DNA from 3 places in the Nicoliella spurrieriana genome. Region 1 is predicted to be linked to each of the others. Evidence: riboswitches for the same ligand, from Rfam matches in the RefSeq annotation. Region 1 holds a riboswitch; each other region holds the start of a gene.

Region 1 (6,917 bases):
CGGCAAATTCATCCCGGATGCTAACGGCAAGTTAACGTATCAAGCATCCGGTAACGAACCCCAAATCTTTGCGGGATCAAGACGGGGCGTCCCGTACTACCCCAAGGCGATTGAATTAGATAACGGCTATCAATTCACCCCCCATTTCCTAACCCCCGAACGAATTGCAAGCAATCGGCAAAATGGTAAGCTTGCGGTGGCTAAGTTCCAACAACTGTTCCGGCATGAAATTGAATTGGTCTACTACCAATTAGTCCTAAAACAGCGTTATCCACAAACATCTATCGACCAATTCACTGCCCAGTTCGTAAATGATCCCGATGGTGCCGTTCAAGCCGGCCCGTTTCAGCCCAATGACTTGTTACGGTGGGAATTACTCCTAAACCCAGTGGCTGGGACCCCCATCACAACTACCGCTGACTATCAACACACCATTTTAAACTGGATGTATGCGGTCGCAGTGGATGCCGATGCTGGAATCGGCAATGGACCCCTGGGGTCTGCTCTATCAATCTATAAGGATGTACGGACCACGATTCGCGATTTAATTGCGAATGCTGATTTTACGGATTCAGACTACCTCACCCAATTTCTAACCAGCTTTAAACCTAATAGTCAATTTCTATCCAATGGGGCCCCCGTATTACGGTTCCATCAACTAATCGCCCTAATGGATGCTGGCATCGTTACTATTTTAGGCCCCCAAATGAACGTTATCGGTGCTAATCATAAATTCATTGCGATGTCCAAATACTACCCTAAGGAACCAGTATCTGCCGATGCATTGATTGAGGCCCGAATCCCACGGTTGAACTTTGCAACCACGCAAAGTGAAATTATTCGGGGGTTGATCGATAATCACATTGTCCAACCCGCAACGTTTAGCGATGCTAATGGCAACCCCATTCCACTCAATGCAATTAAAATCGATCCCGATACGGATCAAGTCATCACTGATGATGGCAGCGTCGGAAGTGGCTTGTATGTCTTTAGTACCCTAACGGAAGGTGTCCACTGGCTAACGACCGTCTTTCCAATGGTGGGCAGCGATGACAACCACCAAAGTGCTGAACAAATCAGCCGCCGGATCCTAGCAATTGCTCCGGATGCTAACAATTTAATGTAATCAAAAAGACGCTGTCGATATTAAATCGACAACGTCTTTTTGATAGGGTCAATCCACCGGATTAGTGGTAGTAAATAAACGAGTGGTCTGGGACTCTGATGATAACGTAATAACTTGCCCGATGCCCCACTCGCATCCCCAAGCCATTGACTAAGCCTGGTCTATACTTTGCATTAATGGTTTCGATCCAAGCTTTTTGGTACTTTTGATCTAACGATTTCATTCGATTGAAATTGGAATGATAGGTTTCCATTGGGTACGCCACTTTGTCATTTCCAGCAACGATGATCGACTCGTTGCTGGGAACTCGATACCGTTCTCCCTTTGTCAGGTAGGTATAATCATGCTTTGCTAAGCGATTCTTAGAATCGTAAACGTTCACGTAGTATGACTGGCGCCCGTTCGTGTCCAACACGATCGGCTTATAATTTTTCATAATTGAAACGTTACTGACAGCTCTACTTGGGTTCAAATAGACGCTGCCCATCAAAACGAGTGCAACTAACAAAAACGTTCCCTGCCCAATTAAAATCATCAAATGATGCTGTTTCGATTTACCATCTTGATTTAACAAAGCCCGTCGGTTTCGCTTTTTAATGGAGATGATCATCCAAATCAAATCGATTAAGATTACAATCCACATTAAAAGCCCAATCAAATTCCAGGCTGATGCCATAAGCAAGCTCCTTTAAAATAAAATAATACAACTGACCTCTTGCCCTATTGTACCTGGTTAATCAACAGATAACAAATTTTGCTATTTGGATAGCCACTGATCAATCGCATCGTATCCATCAACCGGCTCGGTTCCCATGATGGCATCGATGGGGTCGGTGCCTGCTTGCTGGGTAAGCATCACTACCGCTTGGTCGGGGAGTTCTAATTCAGTGCTCAACTGGTCGATTGCATTAGCATAGGATGCCTCAAATGCGGTAATCCAAAGCAAATGCTCGGATGCAACCGCCACTAAGCGCCCGTTAAAATGACTGTTAAAGGTCTGCGCTAGCGTTTGTAAGTCGCCATTAGCAAAGTAAAGACTCATTTGATACACCGTATCACCAACGAGGGTTAAATCACTCATCTGATAAAGCGATGGGTAAATTTGACTGAACGCTTGTGCAGCTGAATTGTCATCGTGAGCATCGGTATAGGCATTCATTTTTCCGGAAAGCACGACGTAGGCGGTGTTAAAATCGCGCTGGCCCTGCAACCACTGTAACGCATCCGTCCAAGTGTCATAATCAATGGGGATGTCCCCGGTCACGACCCGGTCGTTCACCGTTTGGGCACCCCCTTCACAAATCAGGGTTACCGGAGCCTGAATTCCCCGCAAAATTTGAATCAATTTGGCATACGGCAACACCGTCATAAAGCCCATCTGCACTCCTTGGGTGGCGAGTGCTGCTAATTGCTGATTCAATCGTGATTTATCAAGCTGGTCCGTTGCGGACAAAAACCCGTGGTCCAGGTCAGCTAAGAGTAACTTCTTCATCCAATTCATCCCCTCAAAATAAAAACCCACGATTAAAGTCGTGAGTTTGGTTTGGTATCATTATATCATTTTTGCAACTAGCTTGCTGTCCAATGATTATTCATTATAAATGGATGAATTCTTGTAAATATAGCGCATTAAGTCGCGTTGATCACTAAATTCGTATGGGTCATTGATCGTAACCGTGATGATTCGGTGCTTCCCAGGTAGTTGGCCGGTCCCGACAAAGCATAGTCCAGCAGCAGGGGTATATCCGGTCTTTAGCCCATCGACGTATAATTTAGGATCATAGAACGTCCGCCCCTTCAATAAATTATTATAATTATAGAGGTTTTGTCCAGCTACCTTAGCCGTGCCCAGCTTCGCATCATTGACTACCTGTGGATAATAGGTCAAGAGGTGTTGGGCAATTACAGCAAGCGCCTTGGCACTTACCATGTTCCCGGCAGTAGCCCCGCCGGTATACTTATAGCCATAGTGAACTAAATCGTTATTTTCTAAGCCGGATGCGGAGTTAAAGGTCGCATTCAGGTCCCATGCTTGGGCCTGTTTATTCATCATATCAATAAAATTGCCGTTCGAACCAGCGACCCATTGGCCCAGTGCAATCGCAGCATTGTTTGATGATTCAATTAGCGTTGCCCGGTACAATTGCCTTACGGTGTATTTCCGGCCGGCAACGAACTTAAAGCCCCCACCGATATTATTGTTATAACTCATCGAACGGAGTCCGGCATTTGAGGTATCAACGACTTGGTTCCAGCCGTTCGTCTCCTGGGCCTTTCTGACCACTAGGTAGAGGGTCATCAACTTCGCTATCGATGCCACCTTCATTTTTTTATTCGCATTCTTAGCGTAAATTACCTGCCCGTTAGTCGCATCGATTGCCATTGCAGCGGCGGCATGCTTCATTTTATAATTACCAGGAACAATGTTGTTCGTGGTAATCCCGGAAGCCCCATCATCATAATCGTAATTATAATTGTATGCGGCACTGGCACTAAACGTCTGGGGGGATACCGTTCCAAAGAACGAATTCACGGCTGGCGCCAACCCCACTCCAGCGGTGGTGGTCATTACAATCACCAGTTTCGTCAGATTCTTTTTTAAATTCATTTTATCAACCCTTCTTTTTATTACGGAAATCATAGTATTAACTTAACATCTTAGCAAATGATTAACAATTCATTTATGGCAAATGTAAACTAAGTGTTATCTAAGCATTTCGTTTGTAACATTTGACCTTGCATTTCATTTTAGATTACGTTACACTAATCAAGTTAAATAGATATAGAGATGTTTGGGGTGCTATTCGGCTGAGATAATACCCATTGAACCTGATCCAGTTAGTACTGGTGGAGGAAAACGTTTTCATTGATCAATGGTGTACATATCTAGGGGGACCCTCGTTTTGAGGGCCCCTTTTTCTATCTATTTAACCATGATCATTTATCTATTTTATTTGAAAGGAAGGATTTTCCATGTCCAAAAAATGGAGTCTTAGAAACATTATTTTAATTGCATTAATTGCCATCGTGTGTGGGGTCATCTTCTGGTTGACCAGTTTTATCTATAACGCCCTCACCTTAATTTTAACCCCAATCGGGTTAGCACCGGCCGCCAATGATATTTCATTGGGACTTTGGATCGTTGCTGGACCGCTTGCCGGGGCCATCTTTAAGATGCCCGGGGTCGCAATCTTCTCAGAAGTGGCCGGGGCAGTCGTTGAAATGTTCCTCGGTGACCAATGGGGCGTCATGAACGTGGTTTCCGGATTAATTCAAGGGGCCGGGGCCGAATTAGGGTTTGCCGTGACCGGCTACAAAAAGTACGGCCACTTCCAATTGTTCTTAGGGAGTCTGTTTACCACCATCATCACGTTTATCTGGGATTGGTTCAGAAACGGTTACAATGCCTATGGCATCGGGATGGTCATTATCTTGTTCATCATTCGCTTCATTTCGGTCTGGGTCTTCAGTGACCCCGTTTCAATGGCCATCACCAAGTTGTTGAAGCGTAGCCACGCAATTACAGCATAATCATCAAATGACTAAATAGGGATAAAGCACTTATGGAGCCTTGCTGATAAGTGCTTTATTTTTAACTAATAGAGAGGAAGTTATTAATGGCAGCCGTTACCGTCAGTCATTTTACGTTCACCTACCAAAATAGTGCCCACCCCGTCTTAGCCGACGTCAACCTAACCTTTACGGATGCGCACATCAGCCTGATTGCCGGACCGTCTGGAACCGGTAAGTCAACCCTTTTAAAATCAATTGCGGGACTCTATCCTGAATTTGCCAATGGTGAGTACACCGGTACGATTAAGATCGGTCCGAAGCCATTAGCTGAGATTCAGCCGACCGCTTTAAGTGGCGTCGTTTCAATGATGTTTCAAAATCCGAACCAACAATTTACGATGACCACCGTCAACGACGAACTCCAATTTGCTCTCGAAAACCGGCAAGTCGATCCGGAAGTAATCCCAGAACGGATTGATGCCGCCCTTCAATTTGTTAACATTCAAAAATTAAAGCACCGACACCTTAACGCGCTCTCCGGTGGTGAAAAACAAAAGGTGGCCCTTGCCATCATCATCGCAATGGATTCGGATGTCATCTTGTTGGATGAACCGTTCGCCAGCTTGGACCGCACTTCACGAGCCGATCTATTGCACCAGTTAGTCCGGTTACGCGACCAACGGGGCAAAACGATTATTTTAGTTGATCATGACCTGTCCGGGTACCAAGACGTCGTTGATGACTTCTTTTACTTAGAAGCCCACCAGTACCAAATTCAAAAGTTAACTAATGCCCAGGTCGAGCAACTATTGGTCCCGTTCGATCATGCTGATTTAAAGGCGGTCAAATTAGCACTGCCGACCCCAAATGAGCAGGCTGCATTGAACTTAACCGACTGTGAAATAAAGCAGGGGCAAGCCACGTTACTAAGGGCCCCTCAATTTCAATTTTACGCCCATCGGGTGACCCTGATTACCGGTGAGAACGGGATTGGAAAGTCAACGCTGTTCAAAGCAATGACCCGCTTATTTAAATACCAGGGATTAATTGCATACCACGGTCAAGATATTCAAAAGCTCCGTAAGAAAAAGTACCTTGCCAACGTTGCCCTCGTTTTTCAAGATGCTGAAATGCAATTTATTGACATTACGATGGAAGAAGAGCTCGCCCTATCGGTTAAAAACGCAAGTAACCATCATTACACGCAAGATGATATCAACGCAATGCTAACGGCCTTACACCTTGACGGGCACGAACAACAGGTGGTCTACACGCTTAGCGAGGGGCAAAAAAAGAAGCTCCAAATTATTGAAATGTTGATCATGGGGACCGATGTCTTATTAATGGACGAACCGTTCAAGGGCCTCGATATCAATTCATTAGCAGTCATCGTCCAAATGTTACAAACGGCTAGCCAACGCTTTCACCAGACCATCATCATTATCAGTCATCAGTTGAGCGGCTTAGAAACCCTATTTGACTACCACGTTGAATTTAAAAATCAACAACTAACGTATCGGGGGGCCCTACTATGAACCCAGCAATCAAATTATTAATGACCATTATCATTGGGATCGAAATTTCATTCGTCCAAAACATTCCAGTCAACCTGTGCATCATCGCGGTCTGTCTTACTTATTTATTACTCAAACGGGTCGCATTCAAATCATTACTGTACCTGTTTTTATACCCCATCATTCCAGCCACCGGACTGTTGGTCTCACAGGTCTTCTATGGAACCCAGGGCCCAGAAATTGGGTGGGTCCTTTTTACCCGGTTATTTACCTATATCTGGTTGGGAGCCACATTTACCATGACTACCAACATCAAGGACCTGGCATTCACCCTCGAACAAAATTTTAAATTACCATCCAAATTTGCATACGGGGTCTTGACGGCGTTCAACCTGGTCCCACGGATTATCATCGAGGTCCAAACGATTCGCCATGCCGCCTTAATGCGGGGGGTCACAATGCAATTGTGGTCGCCTAAGTTATATTTCAAGGCCATCTTAGCAGCCATCAACTGGTCAAGTGACCTCTCTCAGGCCATGATTTCACACGGCTTTGTTGAGGACGCCCCGCGGACCCACGTGGTCAAAACGGCCGTCAAATGGACCGATTTTGCAAGTTGCGCCCTTTGGTTAATTTTGGTGCAGGTCCCGATCTTTATATTCTGAAATCAGGCATGGACCTTTTAATTCAGGCCTGGTTATAATATAATTAAGTTAATCAACCACTTCAGGAGGCAGATTATGACTAATGGAATTAGTACCATT
Region 2 (6,917 bases), on a different replicon from region 1:
GCTGGTCCAAAGACCAAATAAAAATGGTCCCATTACGATTAACGCTAAAATAATTAATCCGCCATATTGCAGAATGCTGCTCACATTTATTTTTGATTTACTAGTGACCTGTGTATTTTTTGCAATGTCCATTAGTAATTCACCCGCTTTTCCAAAACTTTAAATTGAATGATGGTCATAATCGCAATAATAATCGTTAAAATGATGGATTCAGTACTAGCTTGACTATAGTTCCCATTTAAAAACGCATCTTGATAAATTCGATAAACTAATAAATTAGTGGCGTTGTTCGGACCTCCAGCAGTCATTAAATCAATGAGCCCAAAACTCTTGAAGGCCCCAATCAAAGTAACAATGCCGACAAAAAATAATGATGGTGAAATCATGGGAATCGTAATTTTAAACAATTGATACGGCTTGGATGCCCCCTCAATATTAGCTGCATCATATAGTGATTGAGGAACTGCTTGCAGCGCCCCAAATAACACTAAAAAGGTAAAGCCCAGGTTCATCCAAACCGTTGAAACAATCACGGTAATCATTGCTAAGTGGGGATCAGTCATCCAATTTAACTGTGGTAAATGCAATAATCCAGCCATTTGATTCAATAATCCACTAGTTGGATTGAAAACAAATAGGAAGAAAATGGCTGAAACGGACACCGAAACCCCCATCGTTGAGGAAAAGATGGTTCTAAAGAACTGAATGCCCCTTAATTTTTGGTTGGCAAAAACCGCTAATGCTAACCCCATCACGATTGTTAATACCATCACTCCAATCACGTAAACAAATGTGGATGCCAGACTTGATAAAAATGATCCTGATTTCAAAATTGAAATATAGTTATTCAGGCCCACAAAAACAGTGGTTTGCCCAAAATTATTAGTAAGAAAGAAACTCATATACAGGGTCTTTAACATCGGATAAAACACAAACACACTTAACAATAAAAGGGATGGTCCCAAAAATAAAATGGCATATAGGGTATCACTGTGGCGCTTTGATTTACCATGCGCATCCTCGGTGGTTAACACCTTAGAATCGTTTAATTGATTTTCCTCAAATGACTTAAGCATTTACAAGGGCCCCCTTATTCACGCTAACTAGACTACGGTCATCAGAATCGAAAATAAAGTATTCATCTGCACCTTCAATTTGAATAAATTGTTGCGGTCGGATATCCACCTGACCGTTTAACACAACTCTAATTTCTTGTTGATTGTTCAAAATAGCTTCGACCATTGTCCGATCACCTAATTGAGAAACGTTAACTACTTGAGCATTTCCATTATTAACATCACTTTTGATTTGGACTTGATTAGGGCGCACCCCAATTTTATAATTATGTCCATCAATCAACGAGCTATCGGTTTCCATAATGAAATCATCATTTACTTTTAACCGCCCATTTTCAAACACCGCACTAATTAAATTAATTTGTGGAGTGCCAAAAAAAGATGCCACAAATTCATTTCTTGGATGTTGGTAAACCCCCAATGGAGTATCAATTTGTTGAACATGGTGATTGTTTAAAACCATTACATGATCTGCCATTGTCATTGCTTCTACTTGATCATGGGTAACATAAATAACAGTTAACCCTAGTTTACGTTGTAACTCCTTAAGCTCAATTCTCATCTTAGCCCTTAGTTGAGCATCCAGATTGGATAATGGTTCATCCATTAAACAAATTTTTGATTCATTAGCAATTGCTCTTGCTAAGGCCACCCGTTGTCTTTGACCACCAGATAGATCCTTTGGCTTTCGATCCTTATAATCAGTTAAATTCACTAAGGCCAGTGCCCTTGTTACCCGCTCTTTAATCATTTCCTTAGGTTGTTTACGGGCTTTAAGGCCAAATGCAACGTTATCAAATACCGATAAAAATGGATATAATGCATAACTTTGAAATACCATTGATAATTTACGTTCCTGTGGCGCTAAATCATTTGCCACATTTTCGTTTAAGTATAGTTTCCCTGAAGTAATTGGGATAATTCCAGCAATCATTCTAAGGAGGGTACTCTTCCCACAACCAGATGGCCCGACAATTGCAAAAAATTCATTATCCTCAATGTGGGCTGAAACATTCTCTAATACCGGGGTATCGGAACCTTCATATTTTTTAACCAAATGCTTTAATTGAATTGACAATCTTCTCACCTATCCTTATGGAATTAGAATTATTAGTCGCAAACTTTTCTTAACAATTTAAAGAATATCATTTGAATTTATTAAACCTGTAAAGCAAACGTATTTTTTATGTAAAAATAATTCCTTAAAAAGCCCATTTTAAAGCGATTATGTAAATTTAATGTAAATTGAAATGCATCTATATAAAAAATGCTTTGCATTAGCAAAGCATTTTAGGTATCACTATTTAGTTAAAAAGTAGCGCTGGGCCCGTTTGAACTGATCAACTTGGGTTAACTTTAGTAATAGCAAATAAGCAATCACCGAACCAATAATAGCGCCTCCGAAGAAGCGTGGTGTAAAAACAAACCAAAATAGCTGACTATGCGTTCCGGTATATAAAACCATTACCGGATAGGATGCTAATGAACCAATTAACCCGGTTCCAATAATCTCACCAATGATTGGCATCCACACCACGCTTTTTAACCGATACAATATTCCAGCAAGCAATGCACCGAATACCGCACCGGTAAACGCTAATGGGGGGATCCCTAATAATAACATTCGCATTAAAGCACAAACGATTGCCATCACTACCGCATACGTGGGACCCATCAAAACCGCCGCAATTACGTTCATCACACTAGACATTGGGGCCATCCCCTCAATTCTAAAAATTGGTGATAATAAAAAATCTAGCGCAATCATAATTGCTAATATGACCACTCTTTGTACTTGTCCTTGCCTTCCCATTTTAAAACCTCCAGTTACTATTAACGTAATAATAATGGGGGGCATAAACTAAAAAATCTCCATCTAAAAAGACAGAGATTTAAAATGTTGATTTTAAAATTAATCCCTACCGCCAGCATTACCTGGATCAGGTTAGTGGGTATCATCTCAGCCATTCAGCACCCCATTAATATTAGATTTAATTTTCAATGCTATTTAATGATAACTGAACGGATAAGAATAGTCAAAATAGAATTATCTCACAACATGATATTCGATTTGTCTTAACACCTCAGTCATGTCATCTGGATGATTAACGAAATCATAGCGATTCCCATTAATTTTCATCTTTGGACTTTCACGATAGCTGTTATACCAACTTTGATACGCCCGCTGCAATCGTTTATAGTAATCTAGGCGCTTGGGATTATGATCGACCTGTTCAAACGCCCTTCCCCGTGCTTTAATGTGTTCCAATTGATGGTCAATATCAATGTCAATAAACACCAGTAAATCAGGTTTCTTTTTATAACTATCTTTGGGTCTTTCTTGCATCATGTTATTTAAAAGGCTCTCATAAACCTTTCGTTCGGTCTTATTAATATTGCCCAATTGATAGTTAACGTTAGTAAAGACCGCATCCTCATAAATAGATCGATCTAAAACGTTATTCGGATGCGCCTGTGCTTTTTGAATCAACTCCAAGCGTTTATTCAAAAGATAAATTTGCAGTAAAAAGCAATATTGTTTAGGATTCTGGTAGAATTTTGGCAAAATGGGGTTGCTATCCACCGGCTCCAAAATTGCATTCGTTCCCAAATGTTCTGCTAACTTTGTCGCTAGTAACGTTTTACCAGCGCCAATTGTTCCAGCCATCGTAATCATTTTACATCCCTCCCCATTCTAAAAATTAATGAAAAGAACCATTCAAAAAGCGTTTATCATTATCCGAAAATTGTCTAAAGTCAATCGGCAGCTGACAATTATGATTTAAGGCTTTTAAAATTAACCCCAGGTTCATTAAATCATAATCGTCAATTTCATGAAGTGGCACTAACCTCGTTAAAGTTAGCTTTCGACTAATCTCAATATAAAAATTGTAACAATGATCATAAACATCATTAACCACAATTAATCGATAACGCGTATTTGGAATGCGCTTAAACCAAGGGGTTAAGCGTTTAAAAATTAAGTTTGCATGCTGTGTTACTTCCTGTGCATCCATATGCTAATCAAATCACAGTCCCTTTAACCATTATTTTAAGTAATTAACGGCAATATCGAAGTATAGTTTTATAAATCGATAGTAAGAATCCAAATCAATCCATTCATTGGCCTGGTGAGCGGTATTATTACCAGGTCCCAGAACTACTAATTCTAAATTAGGATTCGCCTTTTTGTATTGTGATCCATCAGTTCCCATTGAAATTTGCATTAATGGTAAATCCAATGGTTCATGTAAATCATGCATCGCTTGTTTGCGAGCTACATTTACAATTGTAGAATTGGCCCCGCTTTTCACCGGATCACCACTAAATTCAACCGTTAGCTTTAATTGAAATCCTGGCTTTTGATTAAACTGAGCAATCAAATGCTTTAGCTGATCCACGATATTATCATTCGGTAATTGTGGAATCGTTCTAACCATTACCTCCTGGTAAGCATAATCAGGAATACTATTCACCTGTTTACCACCTACGAAGATATCAGGGGTATAAATCGTTGGTCCTAATTCTGGGTCGGTTTCAGTAAAGCCATTAAATAATTGGTGCTCAGCTACCCGATATTCAAACAACTTATCAATTGCACTAATTCCGAGCTTGGGGGTAGAACTATGCGCAGCCCGTCCAAACGCCTCGATCTTATAGATCAACGCTCCCTTATGTGCGTTTACAATAAAATGTTGATTTTTTAAATCAGAATTTGCAGCTGTCGTTACATTCTCAGCATCCGTATTATTGCCACCACTATTAAAATATGCATTAATATCCTTGGTTTGGACCCCGGTTGGTTCACCCACAATCATTGAATCTAAATCATCCACAAATCCACGGCTACTTAATAAATGGGCACCTCCCTGGGTCAGTTCCTCTGAAATCGTTGCGATGAACCGTAACGTCCCGTTTAGCTTCAGATTGGATTCAGCAAGCTCGATTATTGCAATCACTTGAGCTGCTAACCCACTTTTCATGTCAGTTGCCCCACGACCGTAAAGATTACCATCCTTAACGGTGGCGTAAAAGGGTGGTGTTTGCCAGTCATCATTGTTCCCCTGATGAACCGTATCTTCATGCCCAGCAAATGCTAATTTAGGATGGGCGCCATTGCCAATTTCAGCAATTAGATTCATCCGTCCTGGAAATTGATTAACAATTTTACTTTCAATTCCATGCTTAGCAAATAACTGCTTTAAATAGTAAGCAACTGCTCCCTCATTATCAGCCACGGTGTTAATATTGACCAAATCTTCAAAAATTGATAATTGTTCTTTTTTATCCACTTTAATCCACCCCGAAAATTAAATGATCACCATTCATAACTAGATTTAAAATGAATCCATTTTAATTAGTTAGCTAATATTTTATTACTGTAAGAATAAATGTCAATTCTAGTGCATCAAAAAAGGGTGCTAACACAATCGTTAGCACCCTTGGGGATTAAGTTAAATCAATTATTAGTATACAAAAGGAATGTAAATTTAATGTAAATAAATCGTAAAAAAAACATTATTAAGTTAACAATTAGAATCTCAATTAGCATTAATGGTTAATTTTAGTTCGTTTGACTAACAAAAAATTACAACTAGCAATAATTGCCGTTGCAATAAACACACCCCGATAACCGCCAAATAAGACTACGCTCGAACCAATCATCGGCCCCGAAACGTTTCCAGCAGCTTGAAAACTTTGATTCCAACTAAACACTTGGCTAATGCGATCCCTTGGACTATTTTTAGCTAACATTGCCTGTACCATTGGTAACAACGCGGCATCTGATATCCCCACCATCAACCGACAAATCGCCAATTCCCAAACATTCTGGGTCAAAGCAGTTGCAAAAAATACGAACGTAGCGAATAAAAGCCCAAAGGAAAGGACCTTAGTCGCACCAATTCGATCACCCAGACGGCCGAAAAGTGGTGCGACTACGATCATCGAAATTCCATTAATGGATTGAATCACCCCAGCGATCAAAGCAACCGAAGTGGAGTTAGGCATCAATTGTTTAACATACAAGCTTAAAATTGGTGAGATAGAATTATTAGTAGCCTGCACACAAAGCGTGGTCAAAAACATCGCAATAATAATCTTGGAATTAGGAATTCCTTGTAAGAAATGGGGATGCTTTGCACCCTTTTGTTTAGCAACTGGTTTGAAGTGTTCATGAACCAAGAATAAACTTAATAAAAATGCTGCAAGCATTGCTACTCCAGTCACTAAAAATGTAAATCGGTACCCAAAGCTGGTGGCGATCACTCCACCCACTAGGGGCCCCACCAACGTTCCTGAAACATTGCCAGTTGCAATCTTTCCAGAAGCTTGCCCAATATGCTCAGATGGCGTTTCAGCAGCTACTAACGCAATTGCATTGCTAATAAAGCCAGCAAAAACCCCTTGTAACAATCGTAAACCAATTAGTTGGTAGGCATTAGTAACTAGACTCATTGAGCCAATTACCACTGCCATTCCTAAAGAGGCCCGCAGCAGCATCGGTTTTCTACCATACCGATCAGCAAGAATTCCCCATAATGGTGAGACTACCATTTTAACAATGAACGGAGCTGCAAATGCCGTTCCACTAAGCAACGATGTTTGTTCATTGCTATAGTCACCTAGTTGACCAATGAATAGGGCAATAAAGGGGCTAATTGAACTAAATCCGATTCCAGCGATAAAATTCCCAAACCATAGCACGTTTAAATTTCTTCGCCAGTACTCGACTTTTCCCATTATTAAATCCAGCTTTCTAAATAAGTAATAGCAACTATTATAGCATAACTATTTAGAAACAAAAAAACCAATCAAAGTCCGATTGGTTTTTAAAAATTA
Region 3 (6,917 bases), on a different replicon from region 1:
GTTGGGGGCCAGTTTTGGCAATTGATCACGCAGTTAAATTCAGTTGCCGATATATTAGAACACGCAGAAGACTTAATTCGCTACTCGGTGGCTTTTAAGGCCCAGGTAGTCATGGAAGATGAAAAAGAAGCTGGCAATCGCCAACTCCTTAACCTAGGGCATACGATTGGTCACGGGGTCGAAGCCCTTAGTAACGGGAAGCTCCGTCATGGTGAGGCGGTCAGCATTGGACTAGTGAAAATGAATCAACTATTTGCTCCCAAAGATAGCCATGTGGTTGAGCAATTGATCGATCGGTTGGGTGCAGTTGGTCTGCCAGTTGATTCAACACTCCTTGATTCACCAGAGTTAATCGAAAAAATTAAAAATGATAAAAAGAACCATAACGGATACCTAAACATTATTTACCTAAAGCAAATTGGTGAACCGGTCATTAAACGGGTATCGATTGCTGATTTACAGCGCTTATTAAATGAAAAGAGTTGATGATAATGCTACTAGGAAGCATTGAAGCCGGTGGAACTAAGTTCATTTGCTCCGTTGGTGATGAACGTTTAAAGATTATTAACCAAACCAGAATTGAAACCACAACTCCTGAAGTTACACTTAGTCAGGTCATTAACTACTTCAGCCAGTTTCCGGAATTAGCATCCGTCAGCATTGCCAGTTTCGGTCCGCTTAATTTGGATCATCATTCGGATCAATTTGGAGCAATTACGAATACCCCGAAGCTAGGTTGGCAAGGGGTTAATATGTTCAAGTTGATTAGGGATGCGTTGGCCGTTCCCGTTTCGATCACTTCGGACGTAAATGGTTCTGCACTTGGTGAATCATACCTGTTGCACCAAAACGGAATTGAACATCAATCGTTAGTATACATTACGGTCGGCACTGGCATTGGTGCCGGAATCGTAATTAATGATCACATCTTCGGATTGAATGGGCATCCCGAACTAGGCCACATTAAGGTGGTTCGCCACAGTGGGGATGGCGATTTTCATGGCACCTGCCCCTTTCATGATGATTGTCTGGAAGGCTTAGCCGCTGGACCATCCTTTAAGGCGCGCACTAATACCCCGGGAGAACGAATTCCACATACCGATCCGATTTGGCAACGAATTGCTTTTTACTTAGCGCAAGCGGCGGTCACAACGACCCTAATGATTCATCCGGATAAAATTGTTTTTGGTGGCAGCGTCATTAACGATGATTTGATCCAAATGATTAGACGTGAATACCAGACATTAATGAATGGCTATGTTGAAGCAAAATCGCTAGTAGATTACTTATCAGTTAGTTGTGCTCATGATAATAATTCTGCTACGATTGGTAATTTGATTTTAGCAACAGATAATTAATCGGATAAGTAATCTTAAAAAAGGCATGCTAGCATGCTTTTTTATTTAGGCTTGCTGCATTCATTAGTACGATTAATCCTCCAGCTGTTTAGGCGAAGTCGATGGCTGAGCGCGCCTCAGTAAAATACTTTGCTTCAGATTGATTTAGTTTCTATGTCACGGTTATTTACTAATAGTGATATAGAAATCAATTTAAAACAATAAATGGACATTAATCATAGAATTAGTGAAATAATTCACAACGGTTCAATAATTACTCATCATGACTCTAATTATGCTAAAATGAATTGATTAAAAGGAATGGTGATGAAATGATTATTTTACTATTGATCATGATTTTAATGTTGTGGCTAGTTTGGAAATTCTTCAGCAGTTGGCTTTGGTGGCTTTTATTAATCGCAGCGATTATTTTTATGTTGCGGGTCTTTTTCTGGGGTGCCATCATTTTAGTCCTTCTGGGATTACTGGGTGCATTTTATAATAATAACCAGCAATAAAAAACAGCAGTTCCGCATATTTGTGCGAAACTGCTGTTTAGCTTTAATTAGTCATATAATTCTGGCATCCGTTGTGCTGCTGAGGGTAATTTTGCACGCACCTTAGCAACTTGGTCTAAATCAATATCAGCATATAGGATGCATTCGTCACTCCCTGCTTGGTTAGTAACCACCCCCATCGGGTCGACGACCTGACTTAAACCGACGCGAGCGTCAGAAGTAGGCTTATCACACCCCACGATGAAAGTCGTATTTTCAATTGCGCGGGCCTTTAATAATGATGTCCAGTGATATTCCTTTAGTGGGCCCCGGTACCAAGAGGTTGGGATGATAATTACATCGGCACCGTGGACTGCTTGATACCTAGCCACCTCTGGGAAACGAAGTTCATAGCATACAAATAACCCAATTTTACCAAATGGCGTTTGAATCGGTTCAAATAGTTTATCGCCAGGCTTGATTTGATCGGATTCCTTAGTCCCGAACGCATCGTATAAATGGGTTTTATGATAGGTCGTGACCACATCCCCCTGGTCATTAATAATCACGATGGTGTTATAGACCCGTTGATCATTAGGGTCATCATTTTGTTCACGCATTCCAAAGATGATCCAGACCTGATTATCAGCTGCGGCCTGCTTCGCATTATCAACGAAGGGGCCGGAAAGGGATTCAGCATGTTGATTGATTTCAGCTAGGGTCGCATCGATTGCAGTGGTACTCATAAACATTTCTGGAAATACCACCAATGCTGCCCCGTGGGCCGCAGCCTCTTTAACAACCTCGGTCAGCTTCTTTTGGTTTACCGTTTGTTCTACATCTGAATAAGCTTGCGCTAATGCAATTTTGTAAGTCATCCCATCACCCAATCTATAAATTATTTTAATTGAATTCTAATCTAATCTAATTTGAATGTCAATTCTGAATCATTAGTTAAGGATGCAATTTGTGCATGGACACTGAATAATAGATATGGTATATTAGCTTTGTAATTAAATAATCTAACTGTCCACTGGGGTGCCATCTGGCTGAGAAAATACCCATTGAACCTGAATCTAGATAATTCTAGCGTAGGAACGTGGCTGATTCGAAATAAAATCGACGAAATGGGCGCTTTCTATAACAATTTAGAAAGCGCCCTTATTTTATTTCCCGTGGTGGTTATTAATTTGGAGGAATTTATCAATGTTTTCAGATCAATTAAAGCAACAGGCCCAACCAATTTTAAGCGGGATTTTAGAACATCCCTTCATTCAAGGAATTGCAAACGGGAACGTTGCACCAGCAGCGTTACAATTTTACGTTCAACAAGATTTCCAATACTTGAATGAATTTATCAAAATTTATGGGAATGCAATTGCCAAATCGAATGATCGTGAATTAATGGGCTTCTTTAATGATCAAATTAGTTTTATTTTAAATAGTGAAATTCATCCGCACCACATTTTTTGTAACATTGCGAGAATTAACTATGAAGATCAACAACACGCCACCCCTGCTCCAAAGGCGTATTTGTATGAGTCACACATGCATCGAGCAGGCGAGACCGGATCACTATTAAATATTTTAGCAGCTTTCCAACCATGTCCGTGGACATACACAGAAATTGCTGATCATCTAGTGGCGCAGGGGGCCGCAACTAAAGATAATCCATTCTATGATTGGATCATGTTCTACGCTAGTGATGATAATGATAAATCAATGAGCGATACTGTGTTTGCCTTTGTGGATCGTTTTGCAAAGCAGGCCTCGAACGAAGAACTAGCAACGGCTAGTCAATACTTCTTAAAAAGCTGCGAATTAGAATGGCAGTTTTGGGAACATGCATTTTATCAACAGGATTGGCAATTTAAAGCAACGTTGGACCATGCGAAGGAGGATTTTAAATCATGAATGAATATCCAGAAGCATTGACGATTGCGGGCACTGACTCCGGTGGTGGGGCTGGAATGATGGCAGATATTAAGACCATGCAGGCCTGTCATGTTTTTAGCACCAGTGTGGTGGTGGGCGTGACCGCCCAAAACACAATTGATGTTCAACGGGTCTTGCCACTGCCCCTTGAGATGGTCGATGCCCAATTTAAATCAATTGCAGATGACTTTGTGATCAAAGCAGCCAAAACTGGCGCCCTATTCGATGCTGAACACGTTCACAATGTAGCACAAAATATTCAACGGTATTCACTAGAGAACTTAGTGGTTGATCCAGTGATGGTTGCTAAGGGGGGTGCTAAGTTATTGACCGATGATGCAATTGATACCGTGATCACAGAGTTAATCCCCCTTGCTGATATTATCACCCCAAACTTACCAGAAGCAGAAACCATCGTTAAACATTCGATTACGGACCGTGAATCGACCAAACGCGCCGCAAAAGAAATTCAACAATTGGGAGCTAAGAACGTTGTTTTGAAGGGTGGCCATAGTAATGGACCTAAGAATGATGACTATGTCCTATTAGCTGATGGAAGTGATTTTTGGATGAGTGGTCAACACGTTGATTCCAAGCGGAAACACGGGACTGGCGACACCCTATCATCGGTCATGGTGGCAGAATTAGCTAAGGGGCACTCGGTTAAAATGGCAATTCAAACTGCTAAGCAATTTATGAATGAAATTTTACAACACGAAATTCACGTTGGACAGGGTCACGGACCTTTAAATCACTGGGGAGCTGAAAATTCAAATGTTAAAATTTAATCCGGAAATGTTGAAAGTTTATTTTATCGGTGGGACCCAAAACATTCATGGTGATCGAAAACGGTTCATTCAACAACTAACGATTGCCTGCCAAAGCGGCATTACGATGTTTCAATATCGGGAAAAAGATCATAGCGCCCTGAGCGGGACGGAGCGATTAGCGTTAGGAAAGCAAGTGCGTGAAATTACTCGCAAGGCTGCAATCCCATTAATCGTTGATGATGATCTAAAATTAGCCCAGGCCATCGATGCTGACGGAATTCACGTTGGCCAAAGTGACACCCCGGTTCAGGAAGTGGTTAAAAAAGCTAGCGGGATGATTGTGGGCTTATCTGTTCATAATCGGGATGAGTTAATTGCAAGTGGCGATTTAACGGGCGTCGATTACCTTGGGGTCGGGCCCATCTTTGCCACGAACAGTAAGGAGAATGCGAAACAGCCGATTGGATTAGATGGACTCTTTCAAATGAACCAAGCCACCTTAAAACCAATTGTTGCAATTGGTGGCATTCATGAGGATAATGTAGGTGAGGTCTTAAAACACTCTGTTAGTGGAGTTGCGGTGATTTCAGATATCATGGAGAGTGACGACATTCCATTGACGGTCAGGCACTTGAAGGGAGAAGCATAATGTTAACTATTGATTCAATTCGCAAAACCAATCCAGTAATTTTAAACGTTGCTAACATGGTCACCCCCCAACACGTCGCAGATGCCATTAATTTCTATGGCGGTTCACCGATCATGTTTACTGATGAACGAGAAGCTAAGGAATTAACCAATATTGCTTCGGGAGTCGTTTTTAATATGGGCTCTACGAATGAATCAACGCTTCGTAACGTCTTAGCTAGCGGAAAGGTTGCTAACAAACGAGGCATCCCCGTCGTAATCGATCCAGTGGCTGTTGGTGTAACGGAATTAAGGCAAGCTAATTTTAAACGAACTGCCGATGAAGTTCATTTCGATGTCATCCGTGGTAATGCTGGTGAAATCGCATACCTAGCCAACGTCAATTGGCAAGTCAATGGCATTGATGCTGGGAATGGAAGTGGCGATGTAGTTGCAATTGCTAAACAAGTTGCCCAAAAGTATGATTGTTGGGTCGTTTTATCGGGACCGCGAGATATCGTAACCGATGGAAACATCACCTATTCAGTTGATAATGGCCATCCATATTTTCAAACGAATGTTGGTTCTGGAGATATGCTAGATGGCATCTTGGCCACCGCCATTTCAGTTGAAAATAATTTAAAAGCATTAGTAAGAGCCACTGCTACCTTTAGTATCGCAGGTGAGTTAGCGGGTGAAGAATATCCACACCAACCCGCATCATTTTTTGTTGAGTTATTTAATCAATTAGCCACCATCAGTGATGATGAAATTGATACTAAAATGAAAATCCATCAATTATAAACCATCTTTTTCACGACACTCAAAAAGCGCCCCGCCATTGGCAGGACGCTTTTTAATATGCTTGAATGAATAGTTCGATTGCTAGTCCAAACGCTAGGACCGCAACAATCAGTTTAATGATTTTTTCAGGAATCACCCGAACAATTTTGGGCCCGATATAAGCACCGATTAGTAATCCGGAACCTAACGGTAATACTAGAATCCAGTACACGTGGGATTGGAATGAGTAAATAACCATTGCAACTAGGTTACCACAAAATGATGAAACATTTCTAATAGCGTTATAAACTGCATACTTTTCATCCGTGATTTTGGATAAAATTGCATTGAAAATAATTCCGGAGGCTGCCCCAAAGTAGCCGACATAAACACCCGTTAGCAAAATTGCAACTGAATAAAGCAGGTGCCCTAGTTTACTGGTAACTTGCTTTCTAGCGGTTGACTTTTTACTAGGCCAGACCATGGTGAGTGCAGCAAACAAAATGAAAAATGGAACGACCTTGGTAAATGAACCACTAGAGAAATGGAGTAATAAGTAGGTTCCAGAAGCACTCCCGATTAGAATAAAAATGGCAGTAGTGATCAATTGTTTCACGTGGCCCTTGAGCTCCGGAATGGATGATAGACCGGACCCAATTCCATTGAAGCTAACGGCAGACGTATTCGTTACACTAGCGTAGACTGGTGGCAACCCCGTTACATATAATAATGCTGGATAGGATACTAATGATGACATCCCGACCGTACTACCTACGATTCCAGCTAAAAAACCAAATGGAAATAATAAAATTAATTGTCCAATATCAAAGTGCATCTCTTCACGATCCCTTACTATGTAATAACCATCATTATAAACCTAAATCCAATTAAAACCAAAATAGATTTTTAATTCCATCCAAAAAAGCGTTCTACCAATTGATAGAACGCTTTTAATTCTAATATGCTTG

What was found. A riboswitch is a leader RNA that binds a small molecule or an ion and turns the genes downstream of it on or off. The one in region 1 is predicted to bind thiamine pyrophosphate.
Region 2: linked by a shared signal. The riboswitch ahead of thiW (energy coupling factor transporter S component ThiW) and the one ahead of MOO44_RS05025 (ECF transporter S component) in region 1 are both predicted to bind thiamine pyrophosphate.
Region 3: linked by a shared signal. The riboswitch ahead of tenA (thiaminase II) and the one ahead of MOO44_RS05025 (ECF transporter S component) in region 1 are both predicted to bind thiamine pyrophosphate.

What each region holds. Positions count from the first base shown of each region.
Region 1 is NZ_CP093361.1:908,007-914,923, reverse strand. Features, by position in the region: gene MOO44_RS05045 (FAD/NAD(P)-binding protein) at 1-1,126, shown strand, start outside; gene MOO44_RS05040 (LVIS_2131 family protein) at 1,188-1,802, opposite strand; gene MOO44_RS05035 (HAD hydrolase family protein) at 1,884-2,618, opposite strand; gene MOO44_RS05030 (serine hydrolase) at 2,715-3,734, opposite strand; TPP riboswitch at 3,910-3,999, shown strand; gene MOO44_RS05025 (ECF transporter S component) at 4,100-4,657, shown strand; gene MOO44_RS05020 (ABC transporter ATP-binding protein) at 4,744-6,174, shown strand; gene MOO44_RS05015 (energy-coupling factor transporter transmembrane component T family protein) at 6,171-6,818, shown strand; gene MOO44_RS05010 (LBP_cg2779 family protein) at 6,894-6,917, shown strand, end outside.
Region 2 is NZ_CP093360.1:17,608-24,524, forward strand. Features, by position in the region: gene MOO44_RS00095 (carbohydrate ABC transporter permease) at 1-132, opposite strand, end outside; gene MOO44_RS00100 (carbohydrate ABC transporter permease) at 132-1,076, opposite strand; gene MOO44_RS00105 (ABC transporter ATP-binding protein) at 1,069-2,154, opposite strand; gene thiW (energy coupling factor transporter S component ThiW) at 2,377-2,889, opposite strand; TPP riboswitch at 2,976-3,065, opposite strand; gene MOO44_RS00115 (deoxynucleoside kinase) at 3,124-3,753, opposite strand; gene MOO44_RS00120 (acetyl-CoA carboxylase) at 3,779-4,093, opposite strand; gene MOO44_RS00125 (M20/M25/M40 family metallo-hydrolase) at 4,124-5,368, opposite strand; gene MOO44_RS00130 (MFS transporter) at 5,628-6,818, opposite strand; gene MOO44_RS00135 (hypothetical protein) at 6,915-6,917, opposite strand, start outside.
Region 3 is NZ_CP093360.1:265,986-272,902, forward strand. Features, by position in the region: gene aroB (3-dehydroquinate synthase) at 1-486, shown strand, start outside; gene MOO44_RS01315 (ROK family protein) at 492-1,358, shown strand; gene MOO44_RS01320 (hypothetical protein) at 1,670-1,855, shown strand; gene MOO44_RS01325 (carbon-nitrogen hydrolase family protein) at 1,903-2,712, opposite strand; TPP riboswitch at 2,859-2,950, shown strand; gene tenA (thiaminase II) at 3,041-3,748, shown strand; gene thiD (bifunctional hydroxymethylpyrimidine kinase/phosphomethylpyrimidine kinase) at 3,745-4,557, shown strand; gene thiE (thiamine phosphate synthase) at 4,544-5,188, shown strand; gene thiM (hydroxyethylthiazole kinase) at 5,188-5,970, shown strand; gene MOO44_RS01350 (sulfite exporter TauE/SafE family protein) at 6,023-6,784, opposite strand; gene MOO44_RS01355 (sulfite exporter TauE/SafE family protein) at 6,906-6,917, opposite strand, start outside.